Regions from separate parts of the Pseudomonas sp. GW821-FHT11D10 genome, predicted to be linked through region 1. Evidence: predicted binding sites of a transcription regulator. Region 1 holds the regulator's gene; each other region holds the start of a gene.
The links. The regulator FliA, encoded in region 1, starts transcription of late flagellar genes. The targets are predictions, from matches to a motif close to CTAAAGTTTNNNNNNNNNNNGCCGNTAA.
Positions count from the first base shown of each region.

Region 2: AC1RT4_RS16760 (methyl-accepting chemotaxis protein) is a predicted target of FliA. The motif match lies at 3,483-3,510, and genes of this name have one in related genera.
Region 3: AC1RT4_RS21070 (Maf family protein) is a predicted target of FliA. The motif match lies at 1,989-2,016, and genes of this name have one in related genera.
Region 4: AC1RT4_RS08495 (methyl-accepting chemotaxis protein) is a predicted target of FliA. The motif match lies at 3,198-3,225, and genes of this name have one in related genera.

Region 1 is NZ_JBXARR010000003.1:110,480-115,711, reverse strand. Features, by position in the region: gene flhF (flagellar biosynthesis GTPase FlhF) at 1-1,322, shown strand, start outside; gene fleN (flagellar synthesis regulator FleN) at 1,436-2,266, shown strand; gene fliA (RNA polymerase sigma factor FliA) at 2,263-3,003, shown strand; gene AC1RT4_RS10680 (chemotaxis response regulator CheY) at 3,171-3,542, shown strand; gene AC1RT4_RS10675 (protein phosphatase CheZ) at 3,561-4,349, shown strand; gene AC1RT4_RS10670 (chemotaxis protein CheA) at 4,389-5,232, shown strand, end outside.
Region 2 is NZ_JBXARR010000005.1:56,987-62,218, forward strand. Features, by position in the region: gene AC1RT4_RS16750 (class 1 fructose-bisphosphatase) at 1-846, shown strand, start outside; gene AC1RT4_RS16755 (DUF924 family protein) at 850-1,452, shown strand; gene AC1RT4_RS16760 (methyl-accepting chemotaxis protein) at 1,515-3,407, opposite strand; gene AC1RT4_RS16765 (hypothetical protein) at 3,690-3,944, shown strand; gene AC1RT4_RS16770 (lipocalin family protein) at 3,976-4,545, shown strand; gene AC1RT4_RS16775 (formimidoylglutamate deiminase) at 4,592-5,232, opposite strand, start outside.
Region 3 is NZ_JBXARR010000007.1:191,922-197,153, reverse strand. Features, by position in the region: gene rng (ribonuclease G) at 1-1,225, opposite strand, end outside; gene AC1RT4_RS21070 (Maf family protein) at 1,283-1,879, opposite strand; gene mreD (rod shape-determining protein MreD) at 2,082-2,573, opposite strand; gene mreC (rod shape-determining protein MreC) at 2,573-3,697, opposite strand; gene mreB (rod shape-determining protein MreB) at 3,838-4,875, opposite strand; gene gatC (Asp-tRNA(Asn)/Glu-tRNA(Gln) amidotransferase subunit GatC) at 5,087-5,232, shown strand, end outside.
Region 4 is NZ_JBXARR010000002.1:448,324-453,555, reverse strand. Features, by position in the region: gene AC1RT4_RS08510 (putative bifunctional diguanylate cyclase/phosphodiesterase) at 1-632, shown strand, start outside; gene AC1RT4_RS08505 (NorM family multidrug efflux MATE transporter) at 673-2,067, opposite strand; gene AC1RT4_RS08500 (LysR substrate-binding domain-containing protein) at 2,227-3,147, shown strand; gene AC1RT4_RS08495 (methyl-accepting chemotaxis protein) at 3,331-5,232, shown strand, end outside.

The sequences.
Region 1 (5,232 bases):
TCGCCGCCGATATGCGTCAGGCCATGAAGCTGGTTCGTGATGAGCTGGGCGCTGATGCCGCCATCATTGGCAACCGCCGCATCGCCGGCGGCGTCGAGCTGACGGCGGCGCTCGATTACAAACTGTCGGCGCTGGCCCCGCGTGTTCCGAACATGGAACTCGAGGATGAGCTGCGCAAGACCCAGTCGCGCATCGTTACCGCCCAGGCCGAGCTGAGCCTGCGTGGCGAAGCCGACGGCAACACCAATCGCCAGTTGTTCGCCGGGCTGCCGTTGACGGCCGGCCTGCCGCTGACCGCTGCCGAGCCGCTGACCGAACCGACCTACGAAGCGCCGGCCCGTCCGGTGCCAGCGCCTGCACCGGCTGCTGCGGGTGTTGACCCGCGTGCACTGGACTCGATGCGTTTCGAACTCAACAGCCTGCGCGAACTGATGGAAGTGCAACTCGGCACCCTGGCCTGGAACCAGCTGCAAGGCAGCCGTCCGGCCCAGGCCAATCTGTACCGTCGTCTGCAACGCATCGGTTTGTCCGGCCCGTTGTCCCGTGACCTGCTGTCGATGATCACCGAGATCGATGAACCTCGTCAGGCCTGGCGCATGCTGCTGGCGCACCTGGCGCGGATGATTGCCGTACCGGAAGTCGAGCCGCTGGAAGAGGGCGGTGTGATTGCCATGGTCGGTCCTGCCGGCATGGGCAAGACCACCACCCTCGCCAAGCTGGCCGCCCGCTATGTGCTCAAGTACGGCGCGCAGAACATCGCGCTGGTGAGCATGGACAGTTTCCGCATCGGCGCGCAGGAGCAGCTCAAGACGCTGGGTCGCATCCTCAATGTGTCGGTGACCCACGTCGATCCGGGCCAGTCCCTGGTGCAGGCGCTGGATCCACTGCTGCGCAAACGCGTGGTGCTGATCGATACCGCCGGCCTGCAGGCCAGCGATCCAGCCCTGCGCATGCAGCTGGAAAGTCTGGCCGGTCGTGGCATTCGGTCGAAAAATTATCTGGTGCTGGCAACCACCAGCCAGAAACAGGTTCTAACCGCCGCTTATCACAGTTACAAGCGTTGCGGGCTCGCCGGGTGCATCCTGACTAAACTGGATGAGACGGCAAGCCTTGGCGAAGTGCTGAGCTTGGCGATCAGTCACGAACTGCCGGTCGCCTACCTGACCGATGGGCCGCGTATTCCGGATGATCTGCATCTGCCGCGCCGTCATCAACTGGTCAGCCGCGCCGTCAGCGTGCAAATGCAGGAAGAACCCAGCGAAGAAGCCATGGCTGACATGTTCGCTGATATCTACCACAGTCCGACCAAGCAGGTTGGCTGAGGTAATGAACAGTTTTCGTACCTACATCGATGGCCTGCCACGCATTGTTCCGGTTGTGAACGCGCAGCCAGTAATGTGGCCTCCGTCTATGCAAGACAAGGTAAAGAAATAACATGGGCAGCATGCATCCCGTACAGGTGATCGCGGTGACCGGCGGCAAAGGTGGCGTCGGCAAGACTAATGTGTCAGTGAACTTGTCCCTGGCGCTGGCAGAGCTTGGCCGTCGGGTCATGCTGCTGGACGCCGACCTGGGGCTGGCGAACGTCGACGTTCTGCTGGGCCTCACACCTAAACGCACCCTGGCCGACGTGATCGAAGGCCGCTGCGAGCTGCGCGACGTGCTGTTGCAAGGCCCCGGCGGGATCCGCATCGTGCCGGCCGCTTCCGGCACCCAGAGCATGGTTCACCTGAGCCCGGCCCAGCATGCTGGCCTGATTCAGGCGTTCAGCGACATCGGCGACAATCTCGACGTGCTGGTGATCGACACCGCTGCGGGTATTGGTGACTCGGTAGTCAGTTTCGTTCGCGCTGCGCAAGAAGTGTTGCTGGTGGTCTGCGACGAGCCGACCTCGATCACCGACGCTTACGCGCTGATCAAACTGCTGAACCGCGATTACGGCATGAACCGCTTCCGCGTCCTGGCCAACATGGCCCAGAGCCCGCAGGAAGGTCGCAATCTGTTCGCCAAGTTGACCAAGGTCACGGATCGCTTCCTCGACGTCGCCCTACAATACGTCGGCGCAGTGCCCTACGACGAAAGCGTGCGCAAGGCGGTGCAGAAGCAGCGTGCGGTCTATGAAGCCTTCCCGCGTTCCAAGTGCGCACTGGCGTTCAAGGCGATCGCACAGAAGGTCGACACCTGGCCGCTGCCCGCCAACCCGCGCGGTCACCTCGAATTTTTCGTCGAGCGCCTCGTGCAGCAAACGGCAGGACCTGTGCTATGACCGCCAGCGGTATGAACCTTTACAAAAAGTCGGCGCGTGACGCGCAGTACGAGCTGATCGAGCGTTACGCGCCACTGGTCAAACGCATCGCCTACCACTTGCTGGCGCGATTGCCGGCCAGTGTGCAGGTCGAAGATCTGATCCAGGCCGGCATGATCGGCCTGCTCGAAGTCTCGACCAAATACGACGCCAGCAAGGGCGCCAGTTTTGAAACGTACGCGGGCATCCGGATCCGCGGTGCGATGCTCGATGAAGTCCGTAAGGGGGACTGGGCGCCACGCTCGGTTCACCGCAATACCCGTATGGTCAGCGACGCGATTCGCTCGATTGAAGCTAAAACCGGCCGTGACGCTAAAGATCACGAAGTTGCGGCCGAACTCCAATTGAGTCTCGACGATTACTACGGGATTTTGAACGACACCCTGGGCAGCCGGCTGTTCAGTTTCGACGACCTGTTGCAGGACGGCGAACACGAAGGGCTGCACGAGGATGGCGCCAGTGCTCATCTGGAGCCGTCGCGCGATCTGGAAGACGAACGTTTCCAGGCCGCGCTGGCGGACGCGATTGCCAATTTGCCGGAGCGTGAGCGACTGGTGTTGGCGCTGTACTACGACGAAGAGCTGAACCTCAAGGAGATCGGTGAAGTCCTTGGCGTCAGTGAATCGCGGGTCAGCCAGTTACACAGCCAGTGCGCGGCCCGCTTGCGGGGGCGTTTGGGGGAGTGGCGAGCGCGCTGAAGGCAGTGTGGGGACACTGCGAACGAGGCTGGTGCGGTGGTGAACGGCACCGGTCTTGCTCTGTTGTGCTCCAGACAGTCATCGAGTGTTTTGCCGGATTGATTGAAATGGCGCGTCCAGGTGCTGGACGCGTTTAAGACTGCTTGGAGGTCGAATTGAACAAAGACATGAAAATCCTCATCGTTGATGACTTCTCAACGATGCGGCGGATCATCAAGAACCTGTTGCGTGATCTCGGGTTCACCAACACTGTCGAGGCCGACGATGGCACCACTGCCATTCCGGTGCTCAACAGCGGCAGCATCGACTTTCTGGTAACGGACTGGAACATGCCCGGCATGACCGGTATCGACCTGCTGCGCCACGTGCGCGCCGATGAAAAGCTCAAGCACCTGCCAGTACTGATGGTGACCGCTGAAGCCAAGCGCGAGCAGATCATCGAAGCGGCCCAGGCCGGCGTGAACGGCTACGTGGTCAAACCTTTCACGGCCCAGGCGTTGAAAGAAAAAATCGAGAAGATTTTCGAACGCATCGGCTGATGAACGCGCGGGGGAGCTATGGAGCATAAAGAATCTTCACAGGGCGACTTCGAGTCGACCCTGAAAAAACACGCGGTCGAACTGGTCGAAAGCCTTGAAAAGGGCAGGTTCGGCGACGCTGTGCAACTGATCCATGAGCTCAATCAGACCCGTGACCGTGGCCTGTACCAGGAAGTGGGCAAGCTCACGCGTGAACTGCACAGTGCGATCGTCAATTTCCAGATCGATCCGCACATGCCGCAGGCTGAGGAAGTGTCGCAAATCACCGACGCTACCGAGCGCCTGGGCTACGTGGTCAAACTGACCGAAGCTGCCGCCAACCGCACCATGGATCTGGTGGAAAGCGCGACCCCTGTGGTCAATGGCCTGGCTGACGAAGCCCAGGCCTTGAGCGCCGATTGGAGCCGCTTCATGCGCCGTGAGGTCGGGGCTGAAGAGTTCCGTGAACTGGCGCGCCGGGTCGACGGTTTTCTGGCACGCAGCAGCGCGGACAACCGCGCGGTGTCGAGCAATCTGAACGACATTCTGCTCGCCCAGGATTACCAGGACCTCACAGGCCAGGTGATCAAGCGCGTGACCCAATTGGTCACCGAAGTCGAAAGCAACCTGCTCAAGCTCGTGCTCATGGCCAGCCAGGTGGACCGCTTTGCGGGCATCGAACATGACCGTGCGGCGATGCTTGCTGAAAAAGATCCACAAAAACATCTCTCGCAGGGTGAAGGTCCGCAGATTCATGCCGATAAACGAGAAGACGTTGTGTCCGGTCAGGACGATGTGGACGATTTGCTATCCAGCCTTGGATTTTGAGTTTTTTTGGGTTTTTAGACCTGTAGGAGCACCCCATTAATGAGCTTCGGCGCCGATGAAGAGATCCTTCAGGATTTCCTGGTTGAGGCCGGCGAGATTCTTGAGCAACTGTCCGAACAACTGGTCGAGCTGGAAAGCCGCCCGGATGACGCAGATCTGCTCAACGCAATTTTTCGCGGTTTCCACACTGTAAAAGGGGGCGCCGGCTTCCTTCAGCTCAACGAGCTGGTGGAGTGCTGTCACATCGCCGAAAACGTGTTCGACATCCTGCGCAAGGGTGAACGACGCGTCGATGCAGAACTGATGGACGTGGTGCTCGAAGCGCTGGACGCGGTGAACAGCATGTTCAGCGAAGTCCGCGATCGCAGCCCGATCACCGCCGCCACCCCGGAACTGCTGGCCGCCTTGGCGCGTCTGGCCGAACCGCAATCGGCGGATGAGGCCCCGGCTTCGCCTGTTGCCGAGATGATCGAAGAACTGGTCGTCGAAGGCGATTCGGGCGACATCACCGATAACGAATTTGAACAGTTGCTGGACTCGCTGAACGCCGTCAAGGCCGAAGCCGAAGCCCCGGCGGCTGCCGCTGCGCCTGCTTCCGGTGAAGCGGCCAGCGATGAAATCACCGACGCAGAATTCGAGTCGCTGCTCGACCAGTTGCATGGCAAGGGCCAGTTCGCGGCCGACGCCGTGGTTCCGGCCGCCGCTGCACCGGCTGCTCCGGCGGCGGGCGACAGCTCGGACATCACCGACGACGAATTCGAAGCCTTGCTCGATCAGTTGCACGGCAAAGGCAACTTTGCCGTCGATGCGCTGGAGTCGGCGATTGCTTCGGTTCCTGCGACGACTGCTCCGGCAGCCGCTGCGGCCGGTAGCGATCTGATCA
Region 2 (5,232 bases), on a different contig from region 1:
GAAAACGTGCAAGGCGAAGTGCAGAAGAAGCTCGACGTGCTGTCGAACGAGATCCTGCTCGAAGCCAACGAGTGGGGCGGTCACCTGGCCGGCATGGCTTCCGAAGAAATGGACAACGCCTACCAGATCCCGGGCAAATACCCGAAAGGCGCCTACCTGTTGGTATTCGACCCGCTGGACGGTTCGTCGAACATCGACATCAACGCCCCGGTCGGCACCATCTTCTCCGTGCTGCGTTGCCCGAACGAATACCTGAGCCAGAACGAAGCGCTGGATGAAAAGGCCTTCCTGCAGCCAGGCACTCAGCAGGTTGCCGCCGGTTATGCCATCTACGGCCCGCAAACCATGCTGGTGCTGACCCTGGGCCACGGCGTGAAAGGCTTCACCCTGGATCGCGAAATGGGCAGCTTCGTTCTGACCCACGAAGACATCACCATTCCTGAATCCACCCAGGAATTCGCTATCAACATGTCCAACCAGCGTCACTGGGAAGCTCCGGTACAGCGCTACGTTTCGGAATTGCTGGCCGGTGAAGAAGGCCCGCTGAAAAAGAACTACAACATGCGTTGGGTCGCGGCCATGGTTGCCGACGTGCACCGCATCCTGACCCGTGGCGGTCTGTTCATGTACCCGCGCGACAGCCGCGAGCCGTCCAAACCGGGCAAACTGCGCCTGATGTACGAAGCCAACCCGATGTCGTTCCTGGTGGAACAGGCTGGCGGCGCTTCCACCGACGGCCACCAGCGCATCCTCGACATCAAGCCTGAAGGCCTGCACCAGCGCGTAGCGGTGTTCCTCGGCTCGAAAGAAGAAGTCGCCCGCGCCACGGCTTACCACAAGGAATAAACCATGAACGCGCCCTGGCAGCCGTTGCTCGATTGGTGGTTCGGACACTCCGAATCGGCTACTGAAGTGACGGCGCAACAGGGCGGGTTGTGGTTCGGCAAGAAAGACAGCCAGGACCTCGAAGCGCGTGAGCGTTTCGGGGTCTTTGTCGATCAGGCCCTCGCTGGCGAATTGACCGAGTGGACGCAACGTCCCGAAGGCTGGCTGGCGGTGGTGTTGCTGCTCGATCAACTTCCGCGAATGATCTTTCGCGATACGCCCAAGGCTTTTTCCGGTGATCTACGGGCCCAGAAACTGGTTGCTCAGGGGATTGCTGCAGACTTCGATCGGCAGTTGAAACCGATCCAGCGACTCTTCATCTACCTCGTCTTCGAACACTGCGAAAACCTCGCGGTGCAGAATGAAGCGGTTTCGCGATTCATCGAGCTAGTGGCTGAGCAGCCGGAGGCGGAGCGCGGGGTGTTTGCCGACAACCTGGATTATGCCGAGCGGCATCAGCGGGTGATTGCGCGGTTTGGACGGTTTCCGCATCGCAATGCGGTGTTGGGGCGGGAGTCTACGGTTGAGGAGCTGGAGTTTCTTTCGCAGCCGGGGTCGAGTTTCTGAATCAGCATTAAAACGACTGACCTCTTCGCAGGAGCGCCCGCGAAGAGATCAGTGATAGTGCCTTAAATCCTGAAGCTGCCCACCAACTGCTTGAGTCGCGCAGCCTGCTGCTCCAGATCCGCACAAGCCCGCAAAGTAGCCTGCAAGTTCTCCACACCTTCCTGGTTCAGCGTGTTGATCTCGTTGATATCAACGTTGATCGACTCGACCACCGCCGTCTGCTCTTCCGTCGCCGTGGCCACCGACTGGTTCATGCCGTCGATCTCGCCGATGCGCTGGGTCACGCTGCCCAGGCGTTCGCCGGCCTGGTTGGCGATGCCGACGCTGCTTTCGCTCTCGCGCTGGCTCTCGGTCATGATGCCGACCGCCTGACGCGCGCCGACTTGCAGCTCTTCAATCATCTTCTGCACTTGCTGCGCCGAATCCTGGGTGCGGTGCGCCAGGTTGCGGACTTCGTCGGCGACCACGGCGAAACCACGACCGGCCTCACCGGCACGGGCCGCTTCGATGGCGGCGTTGAGCGCCAGCAGGTTGGTCTGCTGGGAGATGCTGGTGATCACTTCCAGAATCTGCCCGATGTTCACGGTGTTGCTGTTCAGGGTTTCGATGTTGCCGCAGGAGTCGCTGATCTTCGCCGACAGCTGTTGCATGGCGTGGATGGTTTTATCCACAACCTGCTGGCCGTCTTCGGCCAGGCTGCGCGCGTCGCTGGAATGTTGCGAGGCGAGGGCGGCGTTCTGGGCGATTTCCTGGGCGGCGGCGCCTAGCTGGTTGATCGCGGCGGCCACGCTGTTGGTGCGCGAGGCCTGCTGGTCGGAGTTGAACATCGACGAGTTGGACGCTGCGACCACGCGCAGGGCGACTTCGTTGACCTGGCCGGTGGCCGAGGACACTTCGCGGATCGAAGTGTGGATGCGCTCGACGAAACGGTTGAACGACAGACCCAGCGCACCGAATTCATCGTGGCCGTGGATGGTCAGGCGTTTGGTCAGGTCACCTTCGCCTTCGGCGATGTCGTGCATGGCGCGGCCCATGGTCAGCAACGGCTGCATCAGCACGCGGATCAGCATGCCGAGCAGGGCGATGATGATCACCACCGCAATGACCATGGCGATCAGCGCCGAGGTGCGGAACTCGCTGAGCATCGAGAACGCGGTGTCCTTGTCCAGCACCAGCGCCACGTACCAGTCGGCCGACGGCACGCCGTTGACGTGGGTGAAGGAGATCAATTGGGTCTTGCCGTCGAACTCGACTTCTTTCAGGCCCGGGCTGACTTTCGGCGCGCCGTTGGGATAGGCCTCTGCCAAGGTCTTGAGCACCAGTTTGCTGTCCGGGTGGATCAGGATCTTGCCGTCGGCACCGACGATGAACGCATGACCGTGGCCGCCGAAGTTCAGCGAGTTGATGATCGCGCTGACGCTCGACAGGTCAATGTCGGCGCCGGCCACACCGATCATCTGGCCCTGGCGCTGCACCGGCGTGGCGACTGTGATCACCAGTTTGCCCGACGAGGCGGCGATGTACGGTTCGGTGACGATGGTCTGTTGCGCAGCGTTGGCTGCCTTGTACCAGCCACGGGCGCGCGGATCGTAATCCGGTGCGCGGTTGCCGGCCGGGACCGAGAACATCACGCCGTCGGCGCCGCCGAAGTAGCTGAGCTGGAAATTGCCGGTGTAGGCGGGCAGGTCGATGATGCGTTTCAGGTTGGCCGGGGCGTTGCCGTCGGCGACAACCTGCTGCGCCATCGATTGCAGCAACTGGATGCGGCTTTCCAGCCAGGTCTGGATGTTGCTGGTGGTCAGGCTGCCCAGTTCCTGCATCGACGCTTCGGTGCTGCTTTGCAGGGCTTCGCGCTGGCGATAGTCGTTGAACAAAATGAAACAGGCGAACGCAACGGCCACCACGAGGGCGGCAGCCAACAAGATCTTGTGGCTGAATTTCATGTTTCTGGTCATTAAGTGAGCTACCGCGAAGGGGCTGGTCAAGAAAGGGCGGCAATTTGCCACACTCTGGGGCTTTGCGCTGCTCTTATTTCGACCGCTGCGCGCCAAAGATTAGGCGCCTTTTGCGAAATACGACGAAATGCTCAATAGCCTTACAAACTGTCTGATTTACCGGCGAAAGCCGGACGAGCGGGCTAACAAATAGCCAGCCTCCCAGGGAACCAGACAGGGGTTTTCTCTTCTAAGCTTCTGGTTGGCGCCATGCCATCCCCCTTCCGTTCCAGGAGTTACACCATGTCGCTGCGATCTATCGCCCTGCTGTCGTTTTGCGTGCTGTTGGCCGCATGCAGCAAGGTCAATCAGGAAAACTATTCGAAGCTCTCGGCCGGCATGGCCAAGGCCGAAGTGGAGACGCTGCTTGGCAAGCCCACCGATTGCTCGGGCGCGCTCGGCATGTCCAGTTGCACCTGGGGCGACAAGAACAGCTTTATCAGCGTGCAGTACGCCGGTGACAAAGTGCTGATGTTTTCCGGCCAAGGCCTGAAGTAAACCGGGGCCACGCGCCCACGGGAGAAAAACAATGAAGCGGTTATTGCTTGTCCTTTTGGCCGGCCTGGTATTGGCCGGCTGCGCCACGTCCGGTGAAGATCCGCTGGCGCCGAAGACGGTCAACAGTGTCAATCTCAAGCGTTATCAGGGCACCTGGTACGAACTGGCGCGTCTGCCGATGTATTTCCAGCGCAATTGCGCGCAATCCGAAGCCCGTTATTCCCTCAAGCCCGACGGCAATGTTGCGGTGTACAACCGCTGCCTGACGGCGGACTGGCAGTGGGAAGAAGTCAAAGGCACGGCTTATCCACAGGTACCCGGCAAGACCGACAAGCTGTGGGTCGAGTTCGATACCTGGTTCTCGCGCCTGATTCCGGGGGTGGCGAAGGGGCAATACTGGGTGCTGTACGTCAGCGATGACTACAAGACCGCCCTCGTGGGCGACCCGAGTCGCCGCTATCTGTGGCTGTTGTCCCGCACGCCGACCGTCAACGGTGTGGTGCGTGAGGAACTGCTGAGCAAGGCGCGTCAGCAGGGTTACGACACCACGCGCCTGATCTGGCGCACGTCGGATCAACAGATGGCCAAGACGTCCAACTGAAGCGCAAAAAAACCTGTGGAGGTCGCCCTCCACAGGTTTTTTTGTGTCAGCCCAAAAGGTCTCGCAGGACCTGGGTGAAGGCGCGATTGCTGTCTTCCTCTCCGGCATGTCGCCCCTCGCGAACGACCCACTGACCGTTGACCAGCACATCGCGCACCTGACGATCGCCACCGGCAAACAGCCAGCGATTGAGAATCCCGTCACCGCTGGCCGTGGCCAGATACGGATCGCTGCCATCGAGCACAATCCAGTCGGCACGTTTGCCGACTTCCAGCGCGCCGATCGGCTGGCCCAACGCCTGAGCGCCACCGTCCAGCGCTGCGTCATACAGCGTACGGCCGACCATCGGCTGATCCGCGCCATACAAGCGGTTGCGCCGCTGATCGCGCAGGCGTTGGCCGTATTCCAGCCAGCGCAATTCTTCCACCACGCTCAACGACACATGGCTGTCGGAACCAATGCCCATGCGCCCGCCCTGAGCGAGGAAATCCACCGCCGGGAAAATCCCGTCGCCGAGGTTGGCCTCGGTGGTCAGGCACAGACCGGCGATGGCGCGACTCTTGGCCATCAGCGTGACTTCTTCCGGATTGGCGTGGGTGGCGTGGACCAGGCACCAGCGCTGATCGACTTCGGTATTTTCGTACAGCCATTGCAGCGGACGACGACCGCTCCAGCTCAGGCAGTCGT
Region 3 (5,232 bases), on a different contig from region 1:
TGCCCCGGCCCTGACAGCTGCTGCACGGTTCGCACAGCACCTGCTCGAGGCTTTCGCGGGTGCGCTTGCGCGTCATCTGCACCAGGCCCAACTCGGTAATACCGATGATGTTGGTCTTGGCGTGATCGCGCTCCAGTTGTTTCTCCAGGGTACGCAGCACCTGACGCTGGTGCTCTTCGTCTTCCATGTCGATGAAGTCGATGATGATGATCCCGCCCAGGTTGCGCAGGCGCATCTGCCGGGCAATCGCGGTCGCGGCTTCGAGGTTGGTCTTGAAGATGGTTTCTTCGAGGTTGCGATGACCGACGAACGCCCCGGTGTTCACGTCGATGGTGGTCATGGCTTCCGCCGGATCGATCACCAGATAACCGCCGGACTTCAGCGGCACCTTGCGCTCCAGGGCTTTCTGAATTTCGTCTTCGACGCCGTACAGATCGAAAATTGGTCGTTCACCCGGGTAGTGTTCCAGACGATCGGCGATTTCCGGCATCAGTTCGGCGACGAACTGCGTGGTCTTCTGGAAGGTTTCCCGGGAATCGATGCGGATCTTCTCGATCTTCGGGCTGACCAGATCGCGCAGGGTGCGCAGCGCCAGGCCGAGGTCTTCGTAAATCACGCTAGGCGCGCCGATGGTCTTGATCTGCTCGTTGATCTGATCCCACAGGCGGCGCAGGTAGCGGATGTCCATCAGGATCTCATCGGCCCCGGCACCCTCAGCTGCGGTGCGCAGAATAAAGCCGCCAGCCTCCTTGATGCCTTCTTTGGCCACGCAATCGCTGACCACTTGCTTGAGGCGTTCGCGCTCGGCTTCGTCTTCGATCTTCAGGGAAATGCCGACGTGGGCCGTGCGCGGCATGTACACCAGATAGCGCGACGGGATCGACAGTTGCGTGGTCAGGCGAGCACCTTTGGAACCGATCGGATCCTTGGTGACCTGCACCACCAGGCTCTGGCCTTCGTGCACGAGGGAACTGATGCTTTCCACCGCCGGGCCTTCGCGCAGGGAAATTTCCGAGGCATGAATGAAGGCTGCGCGATCCAGGCCGATGTCGACGAATGCCGCCTGCATGCCCGGGAGAACCCGCACCACCTTGCCTTTATAGATGTTGCCGACGATCCCGCGTTTTTGCGTACGCTCGACGTGCACTTCTTGCAGCACACCGTTTTCGACCACCGCCACGCGCGATTCCATCGGCGTGATGTTGATCAGAATCTCTTCACTCATGGCAGGGTCTCGTTCAGGCATGTTCACGATAATGGCCGCATCTTGTCCGTTCGACGCTTATAGCGCGTTCAGGGTTTGCCAACAGGGTATGCCGAAATGGCCGAGCAGTTCTGCGCTTTCGCACACCGGCAAGCCGACGACCGCCGAGTAACTGCCATTGAGGCCGGCGACGAATACCGCGCCGAGCCCCTGAATGCCGTAGCCACCCGCCTTGTCCCGGGGTTCGCCGCTGGCCCAGTAGGCGGCGGCTTCTTCGCGGCTGATCGACCGGAACCGCACCAGACTGCGCACCACCCGCGACTCGCAGCGCTCGCCGTCAAGCACGGCAATCGCCGTCAGCACTTCATGCTCCTTGCCGGACAACATCATCAGCATGGCGCATGCGTCGGCTTCGTCCACCGGTTTGCCAAGAATTTTGCCGTCCAGCACCACGGCGGTGTCGGCGCCCAGTACGCAAAACGCTACGTCGCAAACGACGGTGCGCCGCCCGGCCTCGGCCTTGCCGCGCGCCAGGCGCTCGACATAGGCCGATGGGGATTCATTGGCGAGAGGGGTTTCATCGATATCCGCGCTGATGGCGGTAAACGGGATGCCGATCTGCGTGAGCAACTCACGCCGACGCGGCGATCCTGATGCGAGGTAAAGCTTTTTCATCAAGACATCTCCCTGTTTGGTGCCCTGCCTCACAAATGCTGTTCCCTTTGGTCGGCGTCTGTTGTTGCCATACTGCGTTGCCGTTCCTCGCCATAGCACGCTATGACTCGTCACGGCGCCTTGTCTGGCAACGACAGCCACTCGCCCAAAAAGAACTTCATTTGCGAGGCAAGGCACTGGTTTGGGCAAATGCCTGACCGAATCAGTTGATTTTGTAGCGCCGGCGCAATCCACGCAGAGCGAAGCTGACCCATGGCCAGAGCAAGGCACTGACCAGTGCCGGCAGGACCAGCGCGAGGGTCGGCTGACGGTTGCCGGTCAAGGCACTGAGCCAAAGCTGTACGAGCTGGGCGAGGCCGAAGATCACCAGGATCACCAGGCTCTGCTGCCACATCGGGAACATGCGCAGGCGTTGCTGCAATGACAGCACCAGGAACGTGATCAGGGTCAGGATCAAGGCATTCTGACCGAGCAGATCGCCCTGCAGCACGTCTTCGGCCAGTCCCAGACAGAAGGCCGTGACCATGCCGACGGTGTGCGGCAAATACAAAGCCCAGAAGGTCAGGAGCAAAGCCAGCCACAGCGGGCGCAGGATTTCCATGAAAATGGGCAGTGGCGACACACTGAGCAGAATGCCGACAATAAACGTCAGCCAGACAATCCAGCCGTTACGCGATGCGGTAGCCCCGACCATTATTCTTGCCTCCCGGTGGTCGCCGGCGCAGTGACTGGCGGTTTGGCCGCTGGTCGAGCCGCCGGCTGATTCGCCGGTGGTTTGCTGGCCGCTGGTGTGGCTGCAGGCGGTTTGCTTGCAGCGGGTTTGGCCGGCGTGGTGCTGGCGGCAGGCGCAGCCGACGGCGTCGCCGTGGCTGGAGTTGCTGCTGCGGCAGGCGGGGTGACGATTTTCGGCACCGCGGACGGAATCACAGGACCGCCACCAAAGGCATCGAGGTTTTCCTGAGCCTGCGCGGCATCGTTGGCACGTTCTTCGGCGGTGCGGTTGTCACTGAATACCAGCAGCAGGTAACGGCTGCGGTTCAGTGCGGCGGTCGGCACGGCGCGAACAATAGCGAATGGCTGGCCGGAATCGTGGATCACTTCCTTGACCGTCGCCACCGGATAACCGGCCGGGAAACGCTGACCGAGACCGGAGCTGACCAGCAGATCACCTTCCTTGACGTCGGCAGTGTCCGCCACGTGGCGCAACTCCAGACGCTCAGGGTTACCGGTGCCGCTGGCAATCGCCCGCAGACCGTTACGGTTCACCTGCACAGGAATGCTGTGGGTCGAGTCGGTCAGCAGCAACACGCGGGAGGTGTACGGCATCAGTTCGACCACCTGCCCCATCAGGCCGCGAGCATCGAGCACCGGTTGACCGAGCACCACGCCATCACGCTCACCTTTATTGATGATGATGCGATGGGTGAAAGGGTTGGGATCCATGCCGATCAGCTCGGCCACTTCGACCTTCTCGTTGACCAGCGCGGAGGAATTGAGCAACTCGCGCAGACGGACGTTCTGCTCGGTGAGGGCGGCAAGCTTCTGCATGCGACCCTGTAACAGCAGGTTCTCCGACTTGAGTTTTTCATTTTCGGCGACGAGCTCGGTGCGACTGCCGAACTGGCTGGCGATACCTTCCCACAACCGTCCGGGCAGGTCGGTAATCCAGTAGGCGTCCATCAGCACCAGCGAGGCCTGGCTGCGTACGGGTTTAAGCAGGCTGAAGCGCGCGTCAACGACCATCAGCGCGACCGACAGTACGGCCAGCACCAACAAGCGCACGCCCAGTGAGGGGCCCTTGGCGAAAAGCGGTTTAATAAGCCGCTCCTCCCAGGCAAATGTTCTGTTTATTCATACGGCATCAAACCGGCCTGGATGAAGACTGACAGAAGATAAACGCCAACAGGCAGCACTGCAAAGTGCTGCCTGTGCGCTCACCCACGTATTGCACCCGGCGATTATTCGCTGGAGAGCAGGTCCATGGTGTGCTTGTCCATCATTTCCAATGCACGGCCACCGCCGCGAGCGACGCAGGTCAGCGGATCTTCGGCGACGATCACCGGCAGACCGGTTTCCTGAGCCAGCAGCTTGTCGAGGTCACGCAGCAGCGCGCCACCACCGGTCAGCACCAGGCCACGCTCGGCGATGTCGGAAGCCAGTTCCGGCGGCGATTGCTCCAGAGCACTTTTCACGGCCTGAACGATGGTAGCCAGCGACTCTTGCAGAGCTTCCAGCACTTCGTTGGAGTTCAGGGTGAATGCGCGTGGAACGCCTTCGGCCAGGTTGCGACCGCGAACGTCGACTTCGCGAACTTCGCCGCCCGGGTAAGCAGTACCGATTTCCTGCTTGATGCGCTCGGCGGTGGATTCGCCGATCAGGCTGCCGTAGTTGCGACGCACGTAGGTGATGATCGCTTCGTCGAAGCGGTCGCCGCCAACACGTACGGATTCGGCATAGACCACACCGTTCAGGGAGATCAGCGCGATTTCGGTGGTACCACCACCGATATCCACGACCATCGAACCGCGTGCTTCTTCAACCGGCAGACCGGCACCGATCGCAGCCGCCATCGGCTCTTCGATCAGGAACACTTCGCGGGCACCGGCGCCAAGGGCCGATTCACGGATGGCACGACGCTCAACCTGGGTGGACTTGCATGGAACGCAGATCAGCACACGAGGGCTGGGCTGCAGAAAGCTGTTTTCGTGAACCTTGTTAATAAAGTATTGCAGCATCTTTTCGCAGACGCTGAAGTCGGCGATCACGCCGTCCTTCATCGGACGAATGGCAGCAATGTTGCCCGGCGTACGGCCGAGCATGCGCTTGGCCTCGGTGCCGACAGCGACGACACTTTTCTGGTTACCGTGTGTCCGAATGGCCACAACCGATGGCTCATTCAGGACGATACCGCGCTCGCGCACGTAAATAAGGGTGTTGGCAGTGCCCAGGTCAATGGAAAGATCGCTGGAAAACATGCCACGCAGTTTCTTGAACATGGGAAAGGGACCCTAGGCAACGCGTGGGTAAAAAAGTGCGGCAAACTCTAACAACGACAGGGATTTTGGGCAAGGCGCCAATATGTTAAATTGGCCGCTTTTCTGTGCACCAAGCCCCACAATCGCGGCCTTATGACCGTAGAAGTGCGGTAGTGTTCCGACAATCTAACACACGGACGCCGTCCGTCCTGTTTTCCACTGGAGAAACCCGATGGCGCTAGAACGCTCCGACGTGGAAAAAATCGCTCATCTGGCCAGCCTCGGCCTGAATGACGCCGATCTTCCACACATCACTTCGGCCCTCAACAGCATTCTCGGGCTGGTCGACGAAATGCAGGCGGTCAATACCGACGGTAT
Region 4 (5,232 bases), on a different contig from region 1:
TGCCGCTGGCCGAGCAGAGCGGCCTGATCGTGCCACTGGGTTACTGGGTGATTTCCCGGGCCCTGCGCGACATGCAGGCGTTGCGCGAGCGCGGTCTGCCGGCGCTGCACATGGCGATCAACCTGTCGTTCCGCCAGTTTCAGGACAGCCAGTTGCTGCCGACGCTCAGCCGTCTGATCGCCGAGCGCGGTGTCGAGGCGCAGTGGCTGGAATTCGAACTCACCGAAACCGCCGTGATGCGCCGCAGTGATCTGGTCAAGCAGACCATGGACGCGCTCGGTCGCCTCGGCGTGCGTTTCTCGCTGGATGATTTCGGCACCGGGTTCTCGTCGTTCGTGCACCTCAACAGCTTGCCGATCACCTTGTTGAAGATCGACAAGAGCTTTGTCGGCGGCATGGAGCAGCGTGAAGAGAACCGCAAACTGGTGCACGCGATGATCAACCTCGCGCACAACCTGCACCTGGAAGTGGTTGCCGAAGGGGTGGAAACCCGTGAGCAGCTGGATCTGTTGCGCGGGTTCGGCTGTGATCAGGTGCAGGGGTATCTGATCAGCAAGCCGTTGCCGTTGACGGAACTGGTTGATTACCTGGTGGCTGATGCCAGTCAGCCTCCGCTGGGAGTTGTGGTCTGAAGTACCAGTGGGCGGGAGCAGGGTTGCTCCCGCCGACCTGTCATTCCGGTTGAGCGATCTTGAAGCCTTGAGCTTGCGGCTCGAGCCGAATCATCCGCTTCATCTTCCATTCGAACGCCAGCGTCAGGCTCACCGCCGCACAGGCCAGTCCCAGCGCCAGACCCCACCACACGCCGGTCGGCCCCCAGTGCAGATGGAACGCCATCAGCCACGCCGCCGGCGCGCCGATCAGCCAGTAGCAACCGAGCCCGACCAGAAACGTGGTCTTGGCATCCTTGAGCCCGCGAATGCAGCCCATGGCAATCGTCTGCGTGCCGTCGAACAGTTCGAACCACGCCGCCACCGCCAGCAGGCTCACGGCCAGACGAATCACCTCGGCAAACGCCGGGTCGTTATGGTCGAGGAACAAACCGACCAGTTGATTCGGCAGCAGCCAGAACACCATCGCAAACGCCAGCATCACCACTGCACCGAAGACGATGCCGACCCGCCCGGACATCCGCGCATCGCTCAATTGCCCGGCGCCGTAGTGCTGGCCGACACGCATGGTGATCGCATACGACATACCCGCCGGAACCATGAACGCCACCGAGACGATTTGCAGGGCGATCTGGTGTGCCGCCAGTTGCGTGCTGCCCATGGTGCCCATGCACAGTGCCGCGAAGGCGAACAGCCCGACTTCCACCGCGTAGGTCCCGCCAATCGGCAGGCCCAGGCGCCAGAGTTCTTTGAGGTATTGCCGGTTCGGCCGCGACAGGCCTTCGCGCAATGGGTACGCGTCGTAGGCCGGATGCCGGCGAATATGCCAGGCCAGCGCCAATGCCATGCAGTTGGCGACAATCGCCGTGACCAGACCGATACCGGTCAGCCCCAGTTTCGGCAGGCCGAACATGCCGGTGATCAGCGCATAATTGAGCAGGAAGTTGGCCACCGTGCCGGCGAGGCTGATGACCATCACCGGTGTCGCCCGGCCGATGGCGCTGGTAAAACCGCGCAAGGCCATGAAGCTCAGGTAGCCGGGCAGGGCGAACGGCAGGGCGATCAGAAATTGCCCGGCGGCGTTGACGTTGGTCTCGGTCTGGCCGAACAGCAGCAACACCGGTTTCAGATTCCACAACAGCAACCCGGCACCCAACGCCATCAGCCACGCCAGCCACAGCCCGGCCTGAGTCAGGCGGGCGGCGCCGATGATGTCACCGGCACCCTGACGAATCGCCACCAGGGTGCCGACCGCCGCAATCACGCCAATGCAGAAGATCGACACGAACGAATAACTCGCCGCGCCCAGACCGCCACCGGCCAGCGCTTCGGGACTGAGGCGCGCCATCATCAGGGTGTCGGTCAGCACCATAAGCATATGCGCCAACTGCGAGGCGATCAACGGCCCCGCCAGCCGCAGGATGGCCCAGAGTTCGGTACGCACAGGTTGTTGCATGAGATGGGTGCCTGTTTATCGATTTGTAGGAAAAGTCCGTCGATTCTCGGCGCTCGAACCGCTTTGCACAAAGGGATAAAAAGGATGGGTGGCATGATTAAAACTCATCCTGCCGCGATTCTGCTAAGTTGGCGCAATCCCGCCATAGGAGCGCTGTGCATGTCCCGTCGTCTTCCGCCCTTGTATGCCCTGCGCGCATTCGAAGCGGCGGCACGCCACAGTTCGTTCACCCGGGCAGCCGAGGAGTTGTCGATCACTCAAAGTGCGGTGAGCCGACACATCCGTACGCTCGAGGAGCACTTCGCCTGCCGCTTGTTCCACCGCAGCGGGCGCAACCTGCAACTGACCGAGTCGGCGCGCCTGCTGCTGCCGGGCATCCGCGAGGGCTTCGCCGCTCTGGAGCGAGCCTGCAATACCTTGCGCGCCGAAGATGACATCCTGCGCATGAAGGCCCCGTCGACCCTGACCATGCGCTGGTTGCTGGCGCGGCTCAGTCGCTTCCGCCATTTGCAGCCAGGCAACGAGGTGCAACTGACCAGCGCGTGGATGGACGTGGACTCGGTGGACTTCAACAACGAACCCTTCGATTGCGCGGTGTTGCTAAGTGACGGGCATTTCCCGCCGGACTGGGAAGCCAGCCTGCTGTTTCCAGAGGAGCTGATTCCGGTCGGCGCGCCGAACCTGCTAAACGATCAACCGTGGGACGTAGCGCGGCTGGCCAGCGCCGAATTGCTGCACCCGACGCCGGACCGCCGCGACTGGCGCAGCTGGCTGGAACACATGGGGCTGTCGGATCAGGTGTCGCTCAAGGGCGGGCAGGTGTTCGATACCCTGGAACTCGGGATGATTGCGGCGGCTCGGGGCTATGGGGTTTCCATGGGCGATCTGCTGATGGTGGCCGAGGATGTCGCGCAAGGGCGCTTGAGTCTGCCGTGGCCGACGGCGGTCGCCAGCGGACTGAATTATTACCTGGTGTGGCCAAAGACCCGTCCGGGAGGTGAACGTTTGCGCCGCCTCAGCGACTTCCTGCAAGGCGAAGTCCGCGCCATGGCGCTGCCGGCGGTCACGCGCTTGAGCTGAAACGTTCGAGCCTGCACAATGCCGGCCTTTCGCTATACCCCTGCTGATCGCTCAAGTATTCGGTTTTACCGCCGAATACGTGCATGTGGAACCGTCGTGCCGGTCTCCACGATTCACCCCCACTATTAGAAAATTTCCGAGTCGGGATCAAGGAGGATCCCGTGGCTCGGCCAGGAGCTGTCCATGTCTCAACCTCGCGCTCGGATCGCCTCGCAGCTGGGCCTCGCGCTCGCCGTGATACTGGCGATAGTCATCAGCGGCAGTACGGTGTTCGCCCTGCGTTCGCTGGACACCGCCAACCTCGCCACCCGTGAAGAACACCTGGCCAGCGAGGCACGCCTGCTCGCCGATCAGCTGAGCACTTTTCACGGCACGCTGCGTGAAAGCACCCAGCGCCTGAGCGGGTTGTTCGAGAAGCGCTTCAGCGCGGGCCTGAGCATTCACCCGAGTGAGCCGGTCAATGTCGCGGGCACCCAGACCCCGGGCCTGCACCTGGGCAGTGAAGTGTTGAACAACAACTTCAAGGAAGTCGACGAGTTCAAACAGATGACGGCGGGCGTTGCCACGCTGTTCGTGCGCAGCGGCGAAGATTTCATTCGCGTCAGCACCTCCCTGAGCAAACAGGACGGCACCCGTGCCATCGGCACCGTGCTCGACCACGCCCACCCGGCCTATGCGAAGTTGATGGCGGGGCAGGGCTACGTCGGCCGCGCCTTGCTGTTCGATCGTTCCTACATGACTCAGTACACCCCGGTGCGTGACAGCAGCGGCAAGGTGATCGCGGTGTTGTTCGTCGGTTTCGATTACACCGACGCGCAGAACGCCCAGTTCGCCAACCTCAAGCGCTTCCGTATCGGCCAGACCGGCTCGCTGGCGTTGCTGGACGAAAAGAACCAGTGGCTGGTGGCGCCGGCTGGCGTACAGGCACTGGATCAAGCGGTTCCCGTAATCAACGGTCTGGCGAAAGCGCCGGGTAAAGGACAGTTCTGGAGCGACAAGTCCGAAGACTTCTACAGCATCGCCGTGCCGTTCGAAGGCGGCCCGTGGTCGGTGGTGGCGAGCATGCCGAAAGCCGAGATCCGTGCTGTGACCTGGAGCGTCGGCACTCAGTTGGCCATCGGCAGTCTGCTGGCGATGTTGCTGGCGGTCGGTTCCGTGGTCTGGTTGCTGCGCAGCAAGCTGGCGCCTTTGGGTGATCTGGTGCGTCAGGCCGAAGCCCTGGGTGCCGGTGATCTGAGCGTGCGTCTGAGCGTGTCGAGTAATGACGAAATCGGTCAACTGGCCCGCGCCTTCAACCAGATGAGCCAGGCCCTGTCGACCATGGTCGAACACATCCGCCGCGCCTCGGAAGAGGTCAACCGCCGTGCTCAAGCGCTGTCCGGTCTGTCTGGCGGCGCCTATGAAGGCATGGAGCAACAGTCTGGCGAAATCACCAGCATGGCCGGCGCCGTTGAAGAGTTCTCCGCCACGTCGCTGAACATTGCCGACAACATGGGCAACACCCAGCGTCTGGCCCAGGAAAACGCTCAGCAGACCCAGATCGGTCGCACGTCGATGGAAGAAGCGTCTTCCTCGCTGGAGCAGATTGCCGGCGCACTGAACACCACCGCGACCGTGATCAACACGCTCGGTCAGCGCTCGCAGGAAATCGGCGGCATCGTCAGCGTGATCACCTCGATTGCCGAACAGACCAACCTGCTGGCACTCAACGCCGCCATCGAAGCGGCCCGTGCCGGTGAGCAAGGTCGCGGGTTTGCCGTGGTGGCCGATGAAGTGCGCAATCTGGCGTCGCGTACTCGTCAGGCGACGGACGAAATCTCCGGGATGATCCACAGCATTCAGCAGGAAACCGGCAACGCCATCAGCACCATGGAACAAGGCAACGTGCTGATGCAGGAAGGCCTGTCGCGTAACGCCAACGTGGCGTCGGCGCTGGCGCGAATCGATGAGCAGAGCCGTTCGGCAGGCCAGCAGTTTGCGGCGATCACCACTGCGACCCAGGAGCAAAGCAGCACCGCGACGCTGTTGAGCAGCAACCTGCAGAGCATCGCGATGGCCAACAGCGAGCAGCGCGAAGTGGTGTCG